DNA from 4 places in the Micromonospora sp. NPDC049230 genome. Region 2 is predicted to be linked to each of the others. Evidence: riboswitches for the same ligand, from Rfam matches in the RefSeq annotation. Region 2 holds a riboswitch; each other region holds the start of a gene.
What was found. A riboswitch is a leader RNA that binds a small molecule or an ion and turns the genes downstream of it on or off. The one in region 2 is predicted to bind cyclic di-AMP.

Region 1 (4,395 bases), on a different contig from region 2:
CGCGGCGTCCGCGACCGGCCCGACGACGTCGACGGTCAGCACGACCCGTACGGCGTCCCGCAACGCCTCCTCGATCGCGTTGGCCAACTCGGCCTCGTCCGGACCGTCCTTCTCCCGGCCCCGCAGCCCCATCTCCCGGGTCTCCACCGGCCGATCAACCGGCCCGGGGTCGAACGGGTCGATGCCGGTCCGCACGTAGAGCGCCTCGACCGTCGGCGCATCGGTGAGCGGCCGGGTCGCCTCCATCGCCGCCACCATCCAGACGCCGAGCGGCGACCTGCGCAGGCGCCCCGTCAGCAATCCGAACTCGGCGGCCAGGGCGTCCACCCCGGTCCCGAATGGAGCCTGCGGTGACACCTCGACCAGGGGCAGCACCAGGAGCAGCGCCAGACCCCAGACGCCGCCCCCGTCGACCGCCACCGGGTGCAGGTCGACGGACCACACGTCCGCCCTCCCGAGCAGTGGAAGGCAGCGGACCAGGGCGGTGTCGAGATCCGGGGCCGTCAGCCGGGCGTGCACCCGGACCACCACGTCGTCGTCGGACGCCGCCACCGGCAGTCGCCTGACCCGGCGCCGGACGGCGAGGACCGATGCGTCGGCGGGCAGCCACTCCGGTGGATCCCACCACTGCTCCGCGGTGTCACCGACCGCGCCGACGGACACGCTCAACGGCGTCACCCCGTCGGTCGTCCGCTCCCGACCGGCGGCGAAACCCATCGGGTAGCCCGCCGCCGATTCCACGACGTCCAGGTCACCACGGCCCCACCGGAAGCGCTCCAGCAGCGGGGCGGCCAGCTGCCGCACCGCCTCCCCGCCGGACGCCGACGGGGCGGCCGGCGTCAGCGTCAGGTCCAGGTTCACCCCGCTGCGGGGGCCGTCGACCTCGGTTCGGGACGCCGTGAGGCTGACCGCGCCGAGCGACGCGACGAGCGGCCGGCAGCGACCTGCCGCGTCGTCGAGTCGGGTGTCGACGACGTTCAGGCTCACGGTGGTGATCAGGGCATGCTCAACAGTGGACATCACCGCGGGATGGTAGACGTCGGGGTGCGGCGCCACCACGGGTTTCGCACCCGCGACGGAGGGGACGTACCCCGGGCCGGCGGAAGAGACGCCGCGGGCGTCGGCCCCTCGTGGGGGACGACGCCCGCGGCGGTCGGTGCGCCTGGGTCAGGCGGAGTAGCCCCGGCTGGTGATCCAGTTGGCCAGGTCGATGGTGGTGATCCAGTACGACGGGTCGGTCGGGTTCGCCGAGTCGGCGATCCGCACGGTGCGACCGTTGTCCTTGTAACCGACGACGGCGACGTAGTGGCCGCCGCCGTAGGAATGCCAGCTGCCGTCGGTGTCGGTGGCGTCGCCGACGACGTTGGCCACCACACCCCGGCCGTCGGTGATGGCCCGGACGACGTCGGCCTGGAGCCGGTCCATCTGCGCCGGGCTGGGCGCGCTGGGGAACATCCGGGTCCGGTACGGGGAACCCTTCACCTCGGCGTTGAGCGCCCGGGTGGTGTCCTCGGCCGAGTTGGTGCCCATCTCGGTGGTGCCCAGTTCGGCCGCGAGTTCCTCCTGGGTGCGGTCGATCCCGGTGGCGCTGAGCGCGTTGCGGGTGGCCGCCGGGCCGCAGTTGTAGTACGTGTTCTGCGCCTCGTACTCGTAGTCGAGGACCTTTGTCGCGGGCGGCTTCGGCCGCGTCGGCTTGCGGGTCAGATCCGGGTTGCTGCTGACCTTGGCGGCGGGCGCCGGGGCGCTGGTGGCCGGGGCGGCGCTGGACGGCGCGGCGCTGGCCAACGGGGAGGCGTCGTCGTGCGAGGTGGTGACGTCGCTGCGCATCTCGGCGACAGTGGTCGCGGTGCGCTGAGCGGCCGGGGCGTCGTCGGCGACGGTGAGCAGGGTGCCGGTGGTGGCGGCGAGCACGAGGGCCGCGGCGGAGGCGGCGACGATCTGGTACGGGCGCTCGGTCGCGATGCGGCGGAGCTGACGCTGCATGGTGTGCTTCACGGGGTCCTCCACGGATCGGGGGGAGAGCGGCACACCGGGGCGCGATCGGCGTCCGGGCAGGCGCCAGCGCGCGGACCGTGGTCCGCGGATGGTGAACCGCTCAGGGGAACGCCCGGCACGGCCGGGCGGGAGAGGCGATGACCCGGGGGGTCAGCTCACCGTCACTGGACGGATGAGCGGGGGCACCGCTGCGCCGTGGAGGCGAGGGAACAGCCGAGGGGTGGAAAGGTGCTGCACGAGTTTGGAACTCCTTCCGACACCGCCTACCGGGTTAGCTGACGGATTCGGGCGGGAAGATCGCCCTACCGCGGGCCGTGGCTCGCGGATTCACCCCGGACTTACTGATGGGTCCCCGGTTCGTTGATCACGATTGAGCGGGTCGGCGCGGCGTCGCCTCTTGCGATCGGTTACCGCACCGGACGGGACGACACTACTGGCCCGTCCGCACCCTGCCAAGCCGTCCTCACCTGCGTAAACCTCAATACGCGCCGCAATTTCTGCGCGTATTGCCGATGACGTGACTCGATGGGACAACCGGTTACGGCGGCGCCTACGGTCGACAACCGGACAGGCCGCCGACAATGCGGCCACAATCCCGGGAAAAATCGAGCCGATCGTGCCGGACGCCCGAATCGCAAATCCCGTGACCGGGCTCACATAACGGATCGGGCTCGAAGGGCACGGGCCGGGCGCCAGCGAGCCACCACGGCGGGCCGGGGCACCCCGCGCACCAACCGGCGGGCGGGTGCCGGGCTCGGCCGCAACCGGGCAACCGCCGTGGCCGCCTCCGCGACGAGGGTACGCGCCGAGGAGGCGGCCAGGTCCGCATCCCGCCAGGCGGCCCGCTCCGCCGTGGCCGCGGCCTGGTAGTCGGCCAGCCTCGCGTCCCGGATCGCCCGGCTGAGCAGGGCCTCCTGCTCGACCGGGTGCCGCCGGGGATCCCAGCCCCGTCGCCCGAAGACGTCACCGAGCTGCGCCATGGTCAGGTCACCCCGCCAGTACGCCGCCGTCGCCGCGCGGTGCAGGTAGCGCTCCCGCGAGGCGTACTCGGCGGGGGTGCGGGGGGTACCCGGGGTGGGTAGCGCCCCGGACCCCGCGAAGCGACGCGCGGCGGTGTCCGCCTTGTCGTAGCGCGCCCAGGCCCGTTCCATCTGGTCCTGAGCCGTCAGCCAGGCATCCCGTCGCCGCCCGGCCGTCCTGGCAGCGCCGGCCGCGGCGACTGCCACCTCCTCGGCGTACCGGTGCCTGTCGACGGTTTCGGCCGCGGCCACCTCGCGGGCGGTCGGGACGGGCGGCGACGGGTCGTCGGCGGGTCGGTCCCGTTCGGGCCGGGCGACAAGCACGGCGAGTACGCCGAGCGCCAGCAGGAACAGGGCCGACCAGATGGCAGCGGCCTGCGGCACCTCGGTTACGAACTGGTAGAAAACGGTTGTCTCCATGGTCGGCACCTCGCGGAGGAAGCAGAGCGGTGGGAGCCCCACCGGCCGCCCGGCCACGGCGGGCCACGGATCGGCAGGGTGCGGAGCTGGTGGGTCGACAGGGCGCGGCGACGGGACGCGTGTCCCGGATGGCTCAGCGCCCGGGTGGGCCCCGGGGCGGCGAGCTGTGCAGACCGTCGACGAGCGGCAGCCGGTCGGACCTGGTCTCGCACACCGGCAGCACGCCGGTCGCGATGGCGCCCTGGGCGCCGGGAAGAGCCGGTTGCGCATCGACCGACCAAGCCGGGAAGACCCCTTCGGCGACACCCGCACGGGCCGCCGGCACCGGGTGCGCGGCATCCTCGGCCGCGGCTCGCCAGGTGGGCTGGCAGGACGTCGCGAGCGAACCGGAGCCGAACTGCGACAGCACCGCGCTCTGGCTCGGCACGGCGCTCAGGCCTGGTAGGGCGCCTGGCGTCGGTGCGGCGGCCGAGGCCGGGCCCGCGCCGAGCGCCAGGGCCGCGACGACGGCGAGGCTGGTCAGCACCCGTGTCGCCCAGCGCGCCACCCACCACAGCGGACAGGTGAACGCGACCGGAAGCACGTCCCCACGCTACCGTCGTGCCGGTGCCTGACGCATCGACCACGGGCGTGTCGGCGCACGCCGCGCCGAGACGCTGACCTGGGTGGACAGTGTCAGCGGGTGTCCGCGTACGTCGATCGACTGTCGGTCTGGTCGGGCCCGCCGGGCTCGGTTCGGGCACCGCCGCCGCCGGTCGCGTCGGCGGCGGCCTGGGTCGCGGCGGTGCGTTGTCCGGGCACGGACACCTGTCGGGCCGGACGGCGCGGTGCGAGCCGGCGCATCATCGGGGTCTCGACGAAGCGGTGCAGCAGCCCGGCGAGGACCAGGTTCACCAGCAGGAAGCCGAGCACCACGGCCGGGCCGCGCCAGCCCTCGAAGCCGGTCCCCCAGTCACCGGTG
Region 2 (4,395 bases):
GGTCGAACTGGTGGTGCCCGCGACGGGGTTGGAGACCGCGACCGTGCAGGCGGCCGCCGGCCTGCTGACCGAGGTGGAGGGCACGGTCGGGGTGATCACGCCGGTCCCCCGCCGGGACGAGGTCGCCGGTTGGCTCGCCGCGCTCGACGCGCCGAGGTTGCAGGTGGTCACCAGCCTGGAGGCCAAGGGCATGGAGTACGACGGAGTCGTGCTCGTCGCCCCGAGTGAGATCCGGGCGGATCCGGGCGCCGGGGTGCGCACCCTCTACGTGGCGCTGTCCCGGGCCACGCAGCGACTCACCACCATCGACCCCACCGGCTGATCCGTGCCAGCGTGCCAAACGGGCCAGCGGCGAACCCAACACTTCCATACATAGCGATGTGAACATACATTTGACCGGGCCCCGGTCGGCAGCGGAAGGTGGAGCTCGTGGGCGCAGGTCATGACCACCACCATGGGTCCGTCGCCAATGCCGCACAGCAGCACCGGGGCCGTCTCTGGGCGGCATTCGGGCTGCTCGCCACCCTGATGGTGGTCGAGACGGCAGCCGCCCTGCACACCTCCTCGCTCGCCCTGCTCTCCGACGCCGGGCACATGTTCACCGACGTACTCGGCATCGGGATGGCGCTCGCCGCGATCACCGCGACCCGACGGGCCACCGGTGACCCGCAGCGCACCTTCGGGCTCTACCGCCTCGAGGTGCTCGCCGCACTGGCCAACGCCGTCCTGCTCTCCGGCGTCGCGATCTACGTGGTGATCGCGGCGATCCGCCGCTTCGGCGACCCGCACGAGGTCGTCGCCGGCCCGATGCTCGCGGTGGCCGTGCTCGGCCTGCTCGCGAACGTCGCCGCCTTCGCCCTGCTCCGCCCCGGCGCCCGGGAGAGCATCAACCTTCAGGGCGCCTACCTGGAGGTGCTCGGCGACCTGCTCGGCTCACTCGGCGTGATCGGCGCGGCACTACTCATCGCCGTCACCGACTGGTGGTGGGCCGACCCACTGGTCGCGGTCGCCATCGGCGCGTTCATCCTGCCGCGCACCTGGCGGCTGGCCCGCGCCGCCGTCCGCATCCTGGTGCAGGCCGCCCCGGAACACCTCCAGGTGACCGCCGTGCACGACCGGCTGGCCGCGGTCCCCGGCGTGGTGGAGGTGCACGACCTGCACGTCTGGACGCTCACCTCGGGCATGGACGTGGCCTCCGCGCACCTGACCATGGCACCCGGCGCGGAGGTCGGCGCGGTGCTCACCGCAGCGCGTACCGCCCTGCACGACGACTTCCGGATCGAACACGCGACGTTGCAGATCGAGCCCGGCGCCGCCACCGGGGCCTGCGGCTCGATCGAGTGGTAACACACGTTTCCGTGATGACGTAGGCACCTTCCGTCACATCGGCTGCAACAGCCCCACCGGCACCGGTAGGCTCGGTCCCGGCCTCCACCAGGCGGCGCCCTCCAGGCGCCGGTGGCGGTCGCCGCCTAATCGCCCAACCAGGCGAACCGGGGAACCACGTTCCTGGGGTGCATCCGCGTCAGCGGTAGGGATCTTCCGTCCCGAACCCGTCAGCTAACCCGGTCGGCGGCTGACGGAAGGACATGCGCAGTGGCACCAGCACGACCACCCGCCGCCCGACTGGCGGCCCTGATCGTCGCGATGTTCGCCCTCGGCGTCGCGATCCCGGCCGGCAGCGTCTCGGCCGCTCCCCCGACCGGCCTGCGAGCCGCCGCCGCACCCGACTCCGACGAGGAGGGCGGCACCCCGTCGCTGCGCGCCCAACTTGAGGCCGCCAGCAAGGGCTACCTGGACGCGAAACGCGCTCTGGACACCTCCGTGCAGCGGCAGCAGCAGCTCACCACCCAACTGAAGACCATCGAGGTCGAGCTGGCCCAACGCGACGGCAAGGTCGGCCAGATCGCCGGCGTGGCGTACCGCACCGGCCGGCTCGGCGCGGTGTCGGCGCTGCTCAACAGCAGCAGCCCGGAGGGCTTCATGGACCGGGCCGCCGCCCTGGAGGCGGTGGCCGCCAACGAGGACCGGGTGCTGCGCGACCTGCTCGCCACCAAGGACCAGGCCAACCGCACCCGGGCCGCCCTGAACGGCGAGATCACCGAACAACGCAAGCAGGTCACGGTGATGGCCAAGCGCAAGGAGCAGGCCGAACGCGCCCTGACCGTCGCCAACACGCCCAAGCCGCCGCAGACCACCGCCGACACCGGCTCCAACCGGGGCACCTCCACCGCCAACGCGAAGGCCGCGCCGCGCAACTCCGACGGCTCCTGGCCATCCGAGTCGTGCAGCGTCAACGACCCCACGCCGGCCAACGGCTGCATCACCCCGCGCACCCTGCACGCGCTCGAACAGGCCAAGGCCGCCGGCTTCACCCGGTACGTCTCCTGTCACCGGCCCAGTGGCTCCGGCGAGCACCCGAAGGGCCGAGCCTGCGACTTCGCGGCGCAGAAGAGCGGCTTCGGCGGCAACGCCACCGGCGGCGACAAGACGTACGGCAACAACCTGGCCGCGTACTTCATCCGCAACGCCGACCGGCTCGCCGTGCTGTACGTGATCTGGTATCGGCAGATCTGGCTGCCCAGCAGCGGGTGGAAGTCGTACAGCGGCGCCGGTGGCACCCCGTCCACCGACCACACCAACCACGTACACCTGTCCGTCTACTGACCCACCCGACGGCCCCCGGCCCGGTCCGGGAATGATCCACTCGCGTTCGCCGACTCCGGGGTGTCCGGGACGACGGGATACCCCGGAGTCGGCGATGTCGTGTCGATCACGAGGGCGGGTCGTCACCAGGGCCGGGGTGCTCGCCGGGCCGGGCTACGTCGCCGGGCGTACCCCGGATGTCGTCGGCGGTCGGACGACCTGGCGCGGGTCGGCGGGCAGCATCGCGGTATGCGTCGGATCCCACCCACCGCCCGCAAGGGGCTCCTCACCCTGCACCTGGTCACCTCGCTCGGGTGGCTCGGTGCCGACCTGGTGCTCCTCACGCTCGGCATCGCCGTGCAGCGGGGTGCCGACCCGGCGGTGATCTACCCGGTCACGGCGCTTGTCGGCACTGTGCTGTTCGCGCCGCTGAGCGTCCTGGTCTGGCTGATCGGGGTCGCCAGCGCGCTGTTCACGCCGTGGGGCCTCTGGCGCTATCGCTGGGTGGTCGCCAAGCTCGTACTCACCACGGTCATGGTCGGGCTGGTGCTGTTCCTGCTCACGCCGAATCTGCGGCACGCCGGCGCGGTGGGCGCCGCCCTCCCCGCACGGGACCGCGTCGACCTGGTGATCGCGCCCGCGGTGTCGACCAGCCTGATGATCATCGCGACGGTGCTGTCCACCTACAAACCGTGGGGCCGCCGCCCCACCCGCCCTCCCGGGGCACGGCCGCAACCCGTGACCGGGCCACCGCAACCGGGCCACCGCGACCGGGCCCCCAAGATCGGGCCCCCAGATCGCGCTAAAACCAAGATGTAGTGGCCTCCCGACGCCCGCAGGCCACTACCTCCTGGACCGTGCACGATCATGGCGGGGCAGGGCGCGAGCGGGTCCGGGTGACGCGCGCGGGCGCTCAGGCCGGTGGTGGGGCCTCGCCGGTGCGGTCGAGGGCTGGGCCGAGGCGGGTGGCCAGGGCCAGGTGGGCTGCCCGCGCCTGGCGGAACGCGTACCGGAACAGCGGCGTCGGTGCGGTCAGGGTGATCTCGACGTCGATCCGGACCAGGCCGTCCGGCTCGGCGCGCAGTCGGGTGTGGTTGTGCACAGTGGTGGCGGGCCACTGGCGGGCCACCATGATGATCTCGTCGTTGCCGCTGCTCAGCACGTCCGCGTGATAGGTGGTGCGGAAGCGTAGCGGGCCGGCCACCAACCTGTCGTTGATCGTGTAGCTGGCCTGGGCACCGGGTCGGGGCGGCAGTTGACGGACCTGGACGATCAGCGGGTGCAGCTCACCCTGTCGGGTCAGGTCACTGAGCATCGCCGCCGCCTCGGCCGGCGAGCACCGGGCCTGGACGGTGTAGCTGAAGGTATCGCTGCTGAGCACACGTCTCCCGCCGTCGCTTGTCGCACGATCGTCCCGTACCGATGCCTGGCTGGCAACGCCCGACGGCCGCCGGATGCCCGGACGAACCCGCGCGTCGCATTAAGGTCGGTTTGTGGGAAATCACCCGACTGGGACGAAGGGCGACATCATGCGCGGTGACGACAGGTGAGCGGGCACGTGATGGTCTTCGCGCCCACGCCGCAGCTCACGGTCACAGTGGACCAGCCGAACGACCACCCCGAGCTGCACCTGCACCCCGGCGGGCAGGGCGTCTGGCAGGCCCGGATGGTGCTGTCGCTCGGTGTCGACGTGGTGCTCTGCGCCGCCCTCGGCGGTGAGATCGGCCAGGTGTTGGAGCCACTTCTGGT
Region 3 (4,395 bases), on a different contig from region 2:
GCGACCGTACCATACCCCCAGGGGGTACGCTATCCTGGTCGGCATGACCGCATCCACCCCGATCCGCGGGTACACCGCCAGCAAGGACCAGCTGCTCGCGCGGCTCCGCCGAGTCGAGGGCCAGGTCCGCGGCATCGAGAAGATGGTCGACGACGACCGCTACTGCATCGACGTGCTCACCCAGATCTCCGCGATCCAGGCCGCCCTCGACAAGGTGGCGCTGGGGCTGCTCGACGGACACGCCCGGCACTGCATGCACGAGGGGGCCGCCGAGGGGCGGGCCGACGAGATGGCCACCGAGATGATGGCGGCCGTCGGCCGGCTGATGAAGCGCGGCTGACCGCCCCGCACCCCGACGCCGGCACGCGGCCCCGCACCGACGACACCCCGCCACGACCTGCGCCCCCGAGCCGGGCTGGTTAGCATTCCCCTCGATGACCCCCCGCATGCCGCTGCGCGAACGGGCACCGGCGTCGCCACGCCGTGGCGTCGCCGCTGACCGCCGGGGCCGGGCACTGGCCATCAGTGATCAGGTGGTCGCCGGTCAGCGATCCGCCGCGTCTCGCGCCACGATTCCACGGTGCGGATGAACCGACCGGCGCACTGACACGTATCCCGCACCGGATCGTTGGGAGTCTCGTCTTGGGTTCCGACCACACCCGTTCCGCTCCGCCCGCCCCGCCCCGGGTGCGGCGGCTCCTCGTCGTGACGGTGGCGCCCCTCTTCGTCGCCACGGTGCTCGCCGCGGCGCTGCTCTGGCCGCGCGGCGGGACACCGCAGACCGACGGCGGGGCGGACGTGCCGCGCTACGGCGGCACGGTGACCCGGGTGGTGACCGAGCCGTGCCCGCCGCTGCCGTCGAGCCCGGAGGGCACACCCCGGGTCGGCGGCGGGCCGTGCGGCACCGTCGACGTCCGGGTGGACGACGGGCCGACCGCCGGTCAACAGGTACGGACACCGATCCCCGACGGACCCGGCGCGCCACGGGTCGAGGTCGGCGACGAGGTCATCCTCGTCGAGCTGACCGATCCCACCGACCCCGCCACCAGCAACTGGAACATCGCCGAGCACCAGCGCGGCACCCCGCTGCTGTGGCTGGCGGTGATCTTCGCCGCGGCGATCGTCGCGTTCGGCCGCTGGCGGGGTCTGGCCGCGCTCGCCGGGCTGGCGGCCAGCTTCGCCATCCTGCTCACGTTCGTGCTGCCGGCCATCGCCGCCGGCGGATCACCCCTCCTGGTGGCGGTGGTCGGCGCGGCCCTGATCATGTTCGTGGTGCTCTATCTGACGCACGGCGTCACCGCACAGACCTCGGTGGCGGTGCTGGGCACCCTGGGCAGCCTGGTGCTGACCGGTGTGTTGGCCACCATCGCCACGGCCGCGACCCACCTCACCGGCTTCGGCAGCGAGGACGCGACGACACTGTCGATGTTCCAGGCCGACGTGGACCTGCACGGCCTGCTGCTCGCCGGGATCATCATCGGATCGCTCGGGGTGCTCGACGACGTGACGGTCACCCAGGCGGCCACCGTCACCGAGCTGGCGCACGCCAACCCCGGGCTGACCCGGTTGCAGCTGTACCGTGCCGCGACCCGGGTGGGCCGTGCGCACATCGCCTCCACTGTCAACACCATCGTGCTGGCGTACGCGGGCGCGTCGCTGCCCCTGCTCCTCCTGCTCACCGCCGACGCACGACCGATCGGGCAGATCCTCACCAGTGAGTTCCTCGCGCAGGAGATCGTCCGCAGCGCGGTCGCCACGCTCGGTCTGATCGCCGCCGTGCCACTGACCACCGGGCTGGCCGCGATCGTCACCGCCGCCGGGCGGGCCGATGCCACACCGCCCGCCGACGCCGCCCGGCGACCACCGGAGCCGGACCCGGCGGAGGCGATGGCCGCCCTCAGCTCACCGCGAACCTCTCGGACCAACGAGCCGGACCAGACGCGGACCCCGCCCCCATCCACGGCCATCGACGGGTGGCCGGATTCGAACAGGAGCACGGAAACGACATGGTGACACTCCTCAGCGTGACCAGATCGGGTCTCCACCCTGAGAACCGCGTCACTGATCACCCAGCGCAATGGCGAAATGACACTTTTGGTCGGTATCCAGGCGTAGCTCACCCAGTCCACTCTCGGGTAACCTCGCTGCCGGTTACCGATGAAGGCGCGAAGCGGCGCCTGCGGGGCCACCGCCCAATCGCCAACCGGCGAGCCGGGGACCCAGGTACGTGGGGTGAATCCGCGTCAGCGGTAGGGGCCACTTCCGCCCCGAACCCGTCAGCTAACCCGGTCGGCGGTCGACGGAAGGGAACATTGTGACGGCACCCCTACGCCGCTGGTTGACACCCGTGGTGGCCGTGATCGCCGCACTGACAGTGCTCGCCGGGCCCCAGCCGGCCCACGCCGCCCCGACGACCCCGACACCGTCCGGGCACGAGGAGGACGGCGAGCCGAAGCTGCTCAACGACGTCATCGAGCAGGCCAACCGCGACTACTCCGCCGCCAAGTCCAAACTGGACAAGTCCAAGAAGCGGCAGCTTGAGCTGGCGCGGGAGGTGGACCGGGCCAAGGCCGACCTGGACGCGTTGGCACCACAGGTCGGGCAGATCGCCGCCCAGTCGTACCGGACCGGTCGGATCGGCGCGCTCGCGATGCTGCTCGAAAGCGACGCTCCCGACACCTTCGTCCAGCGCGCCGCGATGCTCGACGAGATCAACATGGTGAACGAGAACAAGCTCGCCGAGGTCAACGCGGCAAAGGCCCGTGCCGAGGAGGCCAAGCTGGCCCTCGACACCGAGGTTCGCGAGCAGCAGAAGCAGACCGCCGTGATGGCCAAGCGGAAGAACGAGGCCGACAAGGCGCTCTCCCTGGTCGGCGGCAAGGGCTTCACCGGCGGCCTGGTGGACGCCACCTCGCCGGTCGCCAAGATCGGGCCGGGCCGCACCGCCGACGGTGACTGGAAGGCGCAGTCGTGCAGCGAGAACGATCCGACCACGTCCGGCTGCATCACGCCGCGGACGCTGCACGCGTACAAGGAGGTCAAGCGGGCCGGCTTCAACCGGTTCGTCGGCTGCTACCGCCCCGGCGGGCCGTGGGAGCACCCGAAGGGCCGCGCCTGCGACTGGTCGCTACAGAAGAGCGGCTTCGCACCCTGGCACAACGAGGACACCCGGACGTACGGCAACAACGTCGCCGCGTTCCTCATCCGTAACGCCGACCGGCTCGGCATCTACTACGTGATCTGGAACCGGCAGATCTGGTTCCCGGCGAGCGGCTGGAAATCGTACAGCGGGCCGTCGGACCACACCGACCACGTCCACATGTCACTGCTCTGACCCACCGGATCCTCCGTCGAGGGCCGCTCCGCCTCGCGCGGGGCGGCCCTCGACGTGTCAGGCGGCCGCGGCCGGGTCCGGTGACCCGGTCGGCACGTCGGGCGTCGCGAAGCCGGCCGGCACCGCCGCCACCGGGCGTACGACGCCGGCGGCGAGCCGGTACGACACACCCACCACCGCGCACCGCCCCTGCGCCACCTCGTCGGCCAGCACGGGCGACTGCCCGAGCAGCGTCTCGACGGTCTGCGCGATGTGGATGTCGACGATGCCGTCGATGTCCTCCACACCCTCGCTACGGGCCCGGGACAGACTGGGCAGCACGGCATCGACCACCGCGCCCAGGTGCCCGGGAGGCTGCGTGCCGGTCGCCGCGGACTCCCGCGCCGCCTGCACCGCCCCACACGAGTCGTGGCCGAGCACCACCACCAGCGGGGTGCCGAGGACTGTCACCGCGTACTCCACGCTGCCCAGCACCTCCGGACCGGCGGTGTGCCCGGCCGTGCGGACCACGAACAGGTCACCAAGCCCCCGGTCAAAGATGATCTCGGCGGCCAGGCGGGAGTCGGAGCAGCCGACGATCACCGCGAACGGGTGCTGCCCGTCGGCCACCGCCGCCCGGCGCCCGGCGTCCTGGTTGGGGTGGCGCGGGGCGCCGCTGACGAAGCGCCGGTTTCCGGCGGTCAGCTCGGCGTACGCCTGCGCCGGATCGCTGATCGCGGACGCCCGGTCGGTGGTCCGCTGCGGACCCGGCTGCCCGCCAGACATTCCGGGAAGACTCATCCCCGCACCTCGTATTCACGCGTTTGACCTGGTCAACCGGCTTGTCAGCCGGGCCGGCGGCGGGCGCTGGCTCGGGCTCCACCGTCACACGCACCGTAAGATGCGTCAAGGTATGCGTGATTTACATTTCATACGTTGACTTCGGGTCGACCCCTGGGCGACGCACCGGGGGCAGGGCGGGCGAGACTTCCGGGGCGGGGCGGACATCCGGAAAGGCGGTCACACATGGCGAGCACTGCGACGGGCGACACCGGCGGCGGGCGGAACTGGACGTTCCTCAC
Region 4 (4,395 bases), on a different contig from region 2:
GGACGACGCCGGGCGACACGGGGCAGTGCCGGACGACACGGGGCAGTGCCGGACGACACGGGGCAGTGCCGGACGACACGGGGCAGTGCCGGACGACACGGGGCAGTGCCGGGCGACACGGGGCAGTGTCGGGCGATGTCGGGCAAGCCCGGGCGGCGCGGGGCGGGGCGGTGCGTACAGCCGGGTGCCGGCTCCGTTACGACGGAGCCGGCACCCGCTGTGTTTGGTCTGCGGTCAGGCGGCTGTGCACTGGACGTCACGGCTGCGGCGGGCCGGGCGGGTCTGCGGCACCGTGAGTGGCGCGGCAGTCGCCGCCGGGGCGTGCGGGTCGAGCCAGACCCGGACGGCCGGCCGACCCGGCGCGAGGCCCGGGACGCCCGCGATGTGCTGCTCGCGGCGGGTGAGCATCGCCACGTCGACGGTGAACTCGAAGAGCCTCCAGTCGACCTGCGGCTCGGCGCGGGCGCTCTGCGCCAGTTGCGCCACCCGGGCCGGATCGGTCACCGGACGGGCGCGCCCCGCCACGTACGCCTCGTCGTCGCTCTCCTCCGGGGGGAACGAGTGCAGCGCGTAGCGGCCGTCGCGTTCGAGGTCACGGCGCTTCGGAGAGTCGATGATGAAACAGAAGAGACCCTCGTCGGTGATGACCGGGGAGACCGGATGGACCCGGGGCCCGCCGTCGGCGCGGACCGTGGCCAGGTAGCCGAAGCCCGGCCCGTACTGCTGGAGGAGAACGCGGATCCCGTCGGCGAGTCGGGGCTCGTCGGCGGCGAATTCGGACCAGGAAGCCATGTGAGCATTCTATCGAACAAATGTACGAGCAGCGACCTCGACGCGCTGGTCACCGGCACCGAATCTGGTGGGTTTTCGGGCCGCCGCTATGGTGGTCCGATGCTGCTCTCCGACCGCGACCTGGTCTCCGAGATCAAGGCCGGCACGCTGGGCCTGGAGCCGTTCGAGCCCACCCTGGTCCAACCTTCCAGCATCGACGTACGGCTGGACCGGCTGTTCCGGGTCTTCAACAACCACCTTTACACCCACATCGACCCGGCGATGCAGCAGGACGACCTGACGTCGGCGATCGAGGTGCCCGACGGGGAGCCGTTCGTGCTGCACCCCGGTGAGTTCGTGCTCGCCTCGACGCTGGAGGTCATCTCGCTGGGCGACCAGCTCGCCGGCCGGCTGGAGGGCAAGAGTTCGCTGGGACGGCTGGGGCTGCTCACGCACTCCACCGCCGGTTTCATCGACCCCGGCTTCTCCGGTCACGTCACGCTGGAGCTGTCGAACGTGGCGAACCTGCCGATCACTCTCTGGCCGGGCATGAAGATCGGGCAGCTCTGCATCTTCCGGCTCTCCTCGCCGGCCGAGCACCCGTACGGGTCGGCGGTCTACGGCTCGCGTTACCAGGGGCAGCGGGGGCCGACGCCGAGTCGCGCCTGGCAGCACTGGCGCACCTGGCCCACCCGCTGAAGTGAACCCGTGACAACGGGGGCCCGCCGCGACGGATCGCGACGGGCCCCCGGTCAGCGCACTGATCAGCCTGGACGGCCGTAGCTGTGGACCTGACCGTCATCGGCCCCCTTCATCTTGACCGGTTCGCCGGCCTGCGAGGCGTGCACCACCCAGCCGCCGCCGACATACATGCCGACGTGGTGGATGTCGCTGTAGTAGAAGACCAGGTCACCGGGGCGCAGGTCGGGCTTGCCGACCTTCTTGGTGGCACGGCTCTGCGCGGCGGCGTTGTGCGGCAGGGACACCCCGGCCTTCGCCCAGGCGGCCAGCATCAGCCCGGAGCAGTCGTACGAGTTCGGGCCCTCGGCACCCCAGACGTAGGGCTTGCCGATCTGCGCGCAGGCGAACTTGACCGCCGTGCCGGCGGCGCCACCGGGATAGCTGGCAGGGCAGGGCGCCGGGCGCAGCGGACCGCCGCCACCGCTGCCGTACACCTTGAGGCGCAGCTTCTGTAGCTTGTCGATCTCCTCGTTGATCTGCTTCTTCTTCGCCGCCAGCTGAGCCTCGGTGCGGGTCAGTTGGGCCACCATCGCATCGAGCGGCGCCTTCTGCCCGGCCAACGTGTCGCGCAGGTCGGCCACCTCGCGGACGTTCTGCTGCTGGTTGTGCGCGAAGCGGTCGAGCATCTCCAGCTGTCCGACCACCTCGCTGGGTGACCGGCTGCCCAGCACGGCGTTCACGGTCAGCACGTTCTCGCCCTTGTACGCGCGCACCGCCAGGGCGCTGACCTTGTCCATCGCGGCGTCGACCTGGCGCTCCAGCGGGGCGATCCGGGCGGCCAGCGCGTCGGCCTGCCTGCGCTTGGCGGCGAGGTCGATCCGGGTGGCGTTGTGCTGTTCGATGATCGGTTCGAGTTTGTTCCAGTCGGCGTCGATCTGGCGTTCGATCTCGGCGACGGACGGGTCGGCGTGGGCCGCCGTGGCGCTGCCGGCCAGGACGACGGCGACGCCGGCCAGTGCGGCGAGCGCGGTGGTGAAGCGGGACCAGCGTGGGCGCGGCGCGATCGGCATGGGGCCGGCTGTTGCCGACCGTTCGGACGACGGCCGCGGGGCATGGAGTGCCACCGGGGTTCCGTACTCCTTCTTCCTGACCGCCTACCGGGTTAGCTGACGGGTTCGGGCGGGAAGTCGGCGCCCTACCGCAGTGGCTGCGGATTCACCCCGGGGGACATGGGTCCCCGGTTCGTTCGGAAACGACTCGGCGGTGTCGGTCCGTTACCGCCCGGGCTGGGCGGAGCTGCTATCGGGCCGACAAAAGACCAGAGTAGAGACGCTTGTTACCCCTCCGCAACCCGCGCGGCCGTGACACTCCGTACCGATCGGAGGGGGCACCGACCACACGCGAAGATTTCTTTCCAGACAGGTCGACACATAGAAAGGTATTGACGCGGGCTCCCGGGCGGCGCGAAGGTGACCTGACCTGCACCCGTGGAATCTGGGGGGTTCGATGCACCATCCAACCCTGTCCTCCGGCCGGCGCGCACTGCTCGCCGCCGCCGTGGTCGCCGCCGCGACCGCGGTGCCGCCACCCGCCAACGCCGCCGCCGCGCCTGGCGGCGACCGCCAGCAGCAGTACGCCGCCGCGGCGGCCGAGTTCGGTGTACCGACCGACGTGCTGCTCGGCGTCTCCTACCTGGAGTCCCGCTGGGACAGCAACGCCGGCACACCCAGCACCAGCGGCGGTTACGGCCCGATGCACCTGACCGACGCCCGACGCGTGGCCGCGCTCCCCGTGGCCGGCCACCACAACACCGGCAGCGGCACCGAGGATCCGCGTGGCGACGACTCCCGTACCTCGCTGGAACCCGCGCCTCGGCCGGCGGACCCGACACCATCGGCCGCCGCGTTGCAGACCGTGGACGCCGCCGCCGCGCTGACCGGCGCGGCCCCCGACTCGCTGCGTACCGACGTCGGCGTGAACATCCGGGGCGGCGCGGCGCTGCTGGCCTCGTACCAGCGGGCGTTGGGTGCGCCGGTCGGTGCCGGCACCGACCCGGCCACCTGGTACGGCGCGGTGGCCCGCTACGCCGGCGCGGACACCGCCGACGCCGCGGCGGCCTTCGCCGACGAGGTCTTCACCACCATCGGCACGGGCGCGTCGCGGATGACCGATGACGGAGCGCGGATCACGCTGCCGGCCCGGGCGATCCGCCCGGAGCGTTCCTGGCTGGACCGGCTGGGTCTACGCCGGCTCGCCCGCCCGGACGGGCTGGAGTGCCCCCGCACCATCTCCTGCGAGTGGATCCCGGCGCCCTACGCGGCGTTCGGCGACGGGGACTACGGCAACCACGACCTGTCCGACCGGCCCGCCCGGCAGAAGGTCGAGTACATCGTCATCCACGACACCGAGGGGAGTTGGGCGACCACCCTGCAACTCGTGCAGGACCCGACCTACGTGAGCTGGCACTACACGCTGCGCTCGGTGGACGGGCACGTCGCCCAGCACGTCAGGACCAAGGATGTCGCCTGGCACGCCGGCAACTGGTACGTCAACGCCAAGGCGGTCGGGCTGGAGCACGAGGGCTTCGCGGCGCAGGGCACCTGGTACACCGAGGCGATGTACCGGGCCTCGGCGAAGCTGGTCCGGCACCTCGCGCTGCGGCTGGGCGTCCCGCTGGACCGCCAGCACATCATCGGCCACGACAACGTGCCCGGCACCGTCGCCGCGAACGTTGCGGGGATGCACTGGGACACCGGCCCGTACTGGGACTGGACGCACTACTTCACGCTGCTGCACGCGCCCCGGCTGGACACCGGCACCCCGGCCACCGGTCTGGTCCGGATCGACCCGGACTTCGCCACCAACCAGCCGGCGTTCGTCGGCTGCGTCACCGCCGGTGTGCCGTGCGCGCCACGCGGCTCCTCGGCGGTGGTGCTGCGCTCC

Region 1: linked by a shared signal. The riboswitch ahead of AB0A95_RS04005 (C39 family peptidase) and the one ahead of AB0A95_RS00600 (hypothetical protein) in region 2 are both predicted to bind cyclic di-AMP.
Region 3: linked by a shared signal. The riboswitch ahead of AB0A95_RS05180 (hypothetical protein) and the one ahead of AB0A95_RS00600 (hypothetical protein) in region 2 are both predicted to bind cyclic di-AMP.
Region 4: linked by a shared signal. The riboswitch ahead of AB0A95_RS09210 (NlpC/P60 family protein) and the one ahead of AB0A95_RS00600 (hypothetical protein) in region 2 are both predicted to bind cyclic di-AMP.

The regions. Positions count from the first base shown of each region.
Region 1 is NZ_JBEZCZ010000003.1:199,834-204,228, reverse strand. It holds gene AB0A95_RS04010 (hypothetical protein) at 1-1,023, opposite strand, end outside; gene AB0A95_RS04005 (C39 family peptidase) at 1,168-1,995, opposite strand; cyclic di-AMP (ydaO/yuaA leader) riboswitch at 2,241-2,382, opposite strand; gene AB0A95_RS04000 (hypothetical protein) at 2,649-3,434, opposite strand; gene AB0A95_RS03995 (hypothetical protein) at 3,568-4,017, opposite strand; gene AB0A95_RS03990 (acyltransferase) at 4,110-4,395, opposite strand, start outside.
Region 2 is NZ_JBEZCZ010000001.1:123,845-128,239, reverse strand. It holds gene AB0A95_RS00610 (AAA family ATPase) at 1-322, shown strand, start outside; gene AB0A95_RS00605 (cation diffusion facilitator family transporter) at 430-1,347, shown strand; cyclic di-AMP (ydaO/yuaA leader) riboswitch at 1,460-1,591, shown strand; gene AB0A95_RS00600 (hypothetical protein) at 1,648-2,667, shown strand; gene AB0A95_RS00595 (hypothetical protein) at 2,896-3,465, shown strand; gene AB0A95_RS00590 (SRPBCC family protein) at 3,560-4,027, opposite strand; gene AB0A95_RS00585 (PfkB family carbohydrate kinase) at 4,193-4,395, shown strand, end outside.
Region 3 is NZ_JBEZCZ010000004.1:147,367-151,761, forward strand. It holds gene AB0A95_RS05170 (metal-sensitive transcriptional regulator) at 44-340, shown strand; gene AB0A95_RS05175 (YibE/F family protein) at 643-2,013, shown strand; cyclic di-AMP (ydaO/yuaA leader) riboswitch at 2,180-2,310, shown strand; gene AB0A95_RS05180 (hypothetical protein) at 2,315-3,334, shown strand; gene AB0A95_RS05185 (carbonic anhydrase) at 3,392-4,099, opposite strand; gene AB0A95_RS05190 (helix-turn-helix domain-containing protein) at 4,340-4,395, shown strand, end outside.
Region 4 is NZ_JBEZCZ010000007.1:173,291-177,685, reverse strand. It holds gene AB0A95_RS09220 (pyridoxamine 5'-phosphate oxidase family protein) at 235-792, opposite strand; gene dcd (dCTP deaminase) at 892-1,470, shown strand; gene AB0A95_RS09210 (NlpC/P60 family protein) at 1,536-2,522, opposite strand; cyclic di-AMP (ydaO/yuaA leader) riboswitch at 2,590-2,725, opposite strand; gene AB0A95_RS09205 (N-acetylmuramoyl-L-alanine amidase) at 2,959-4,395, shown strand, end outside.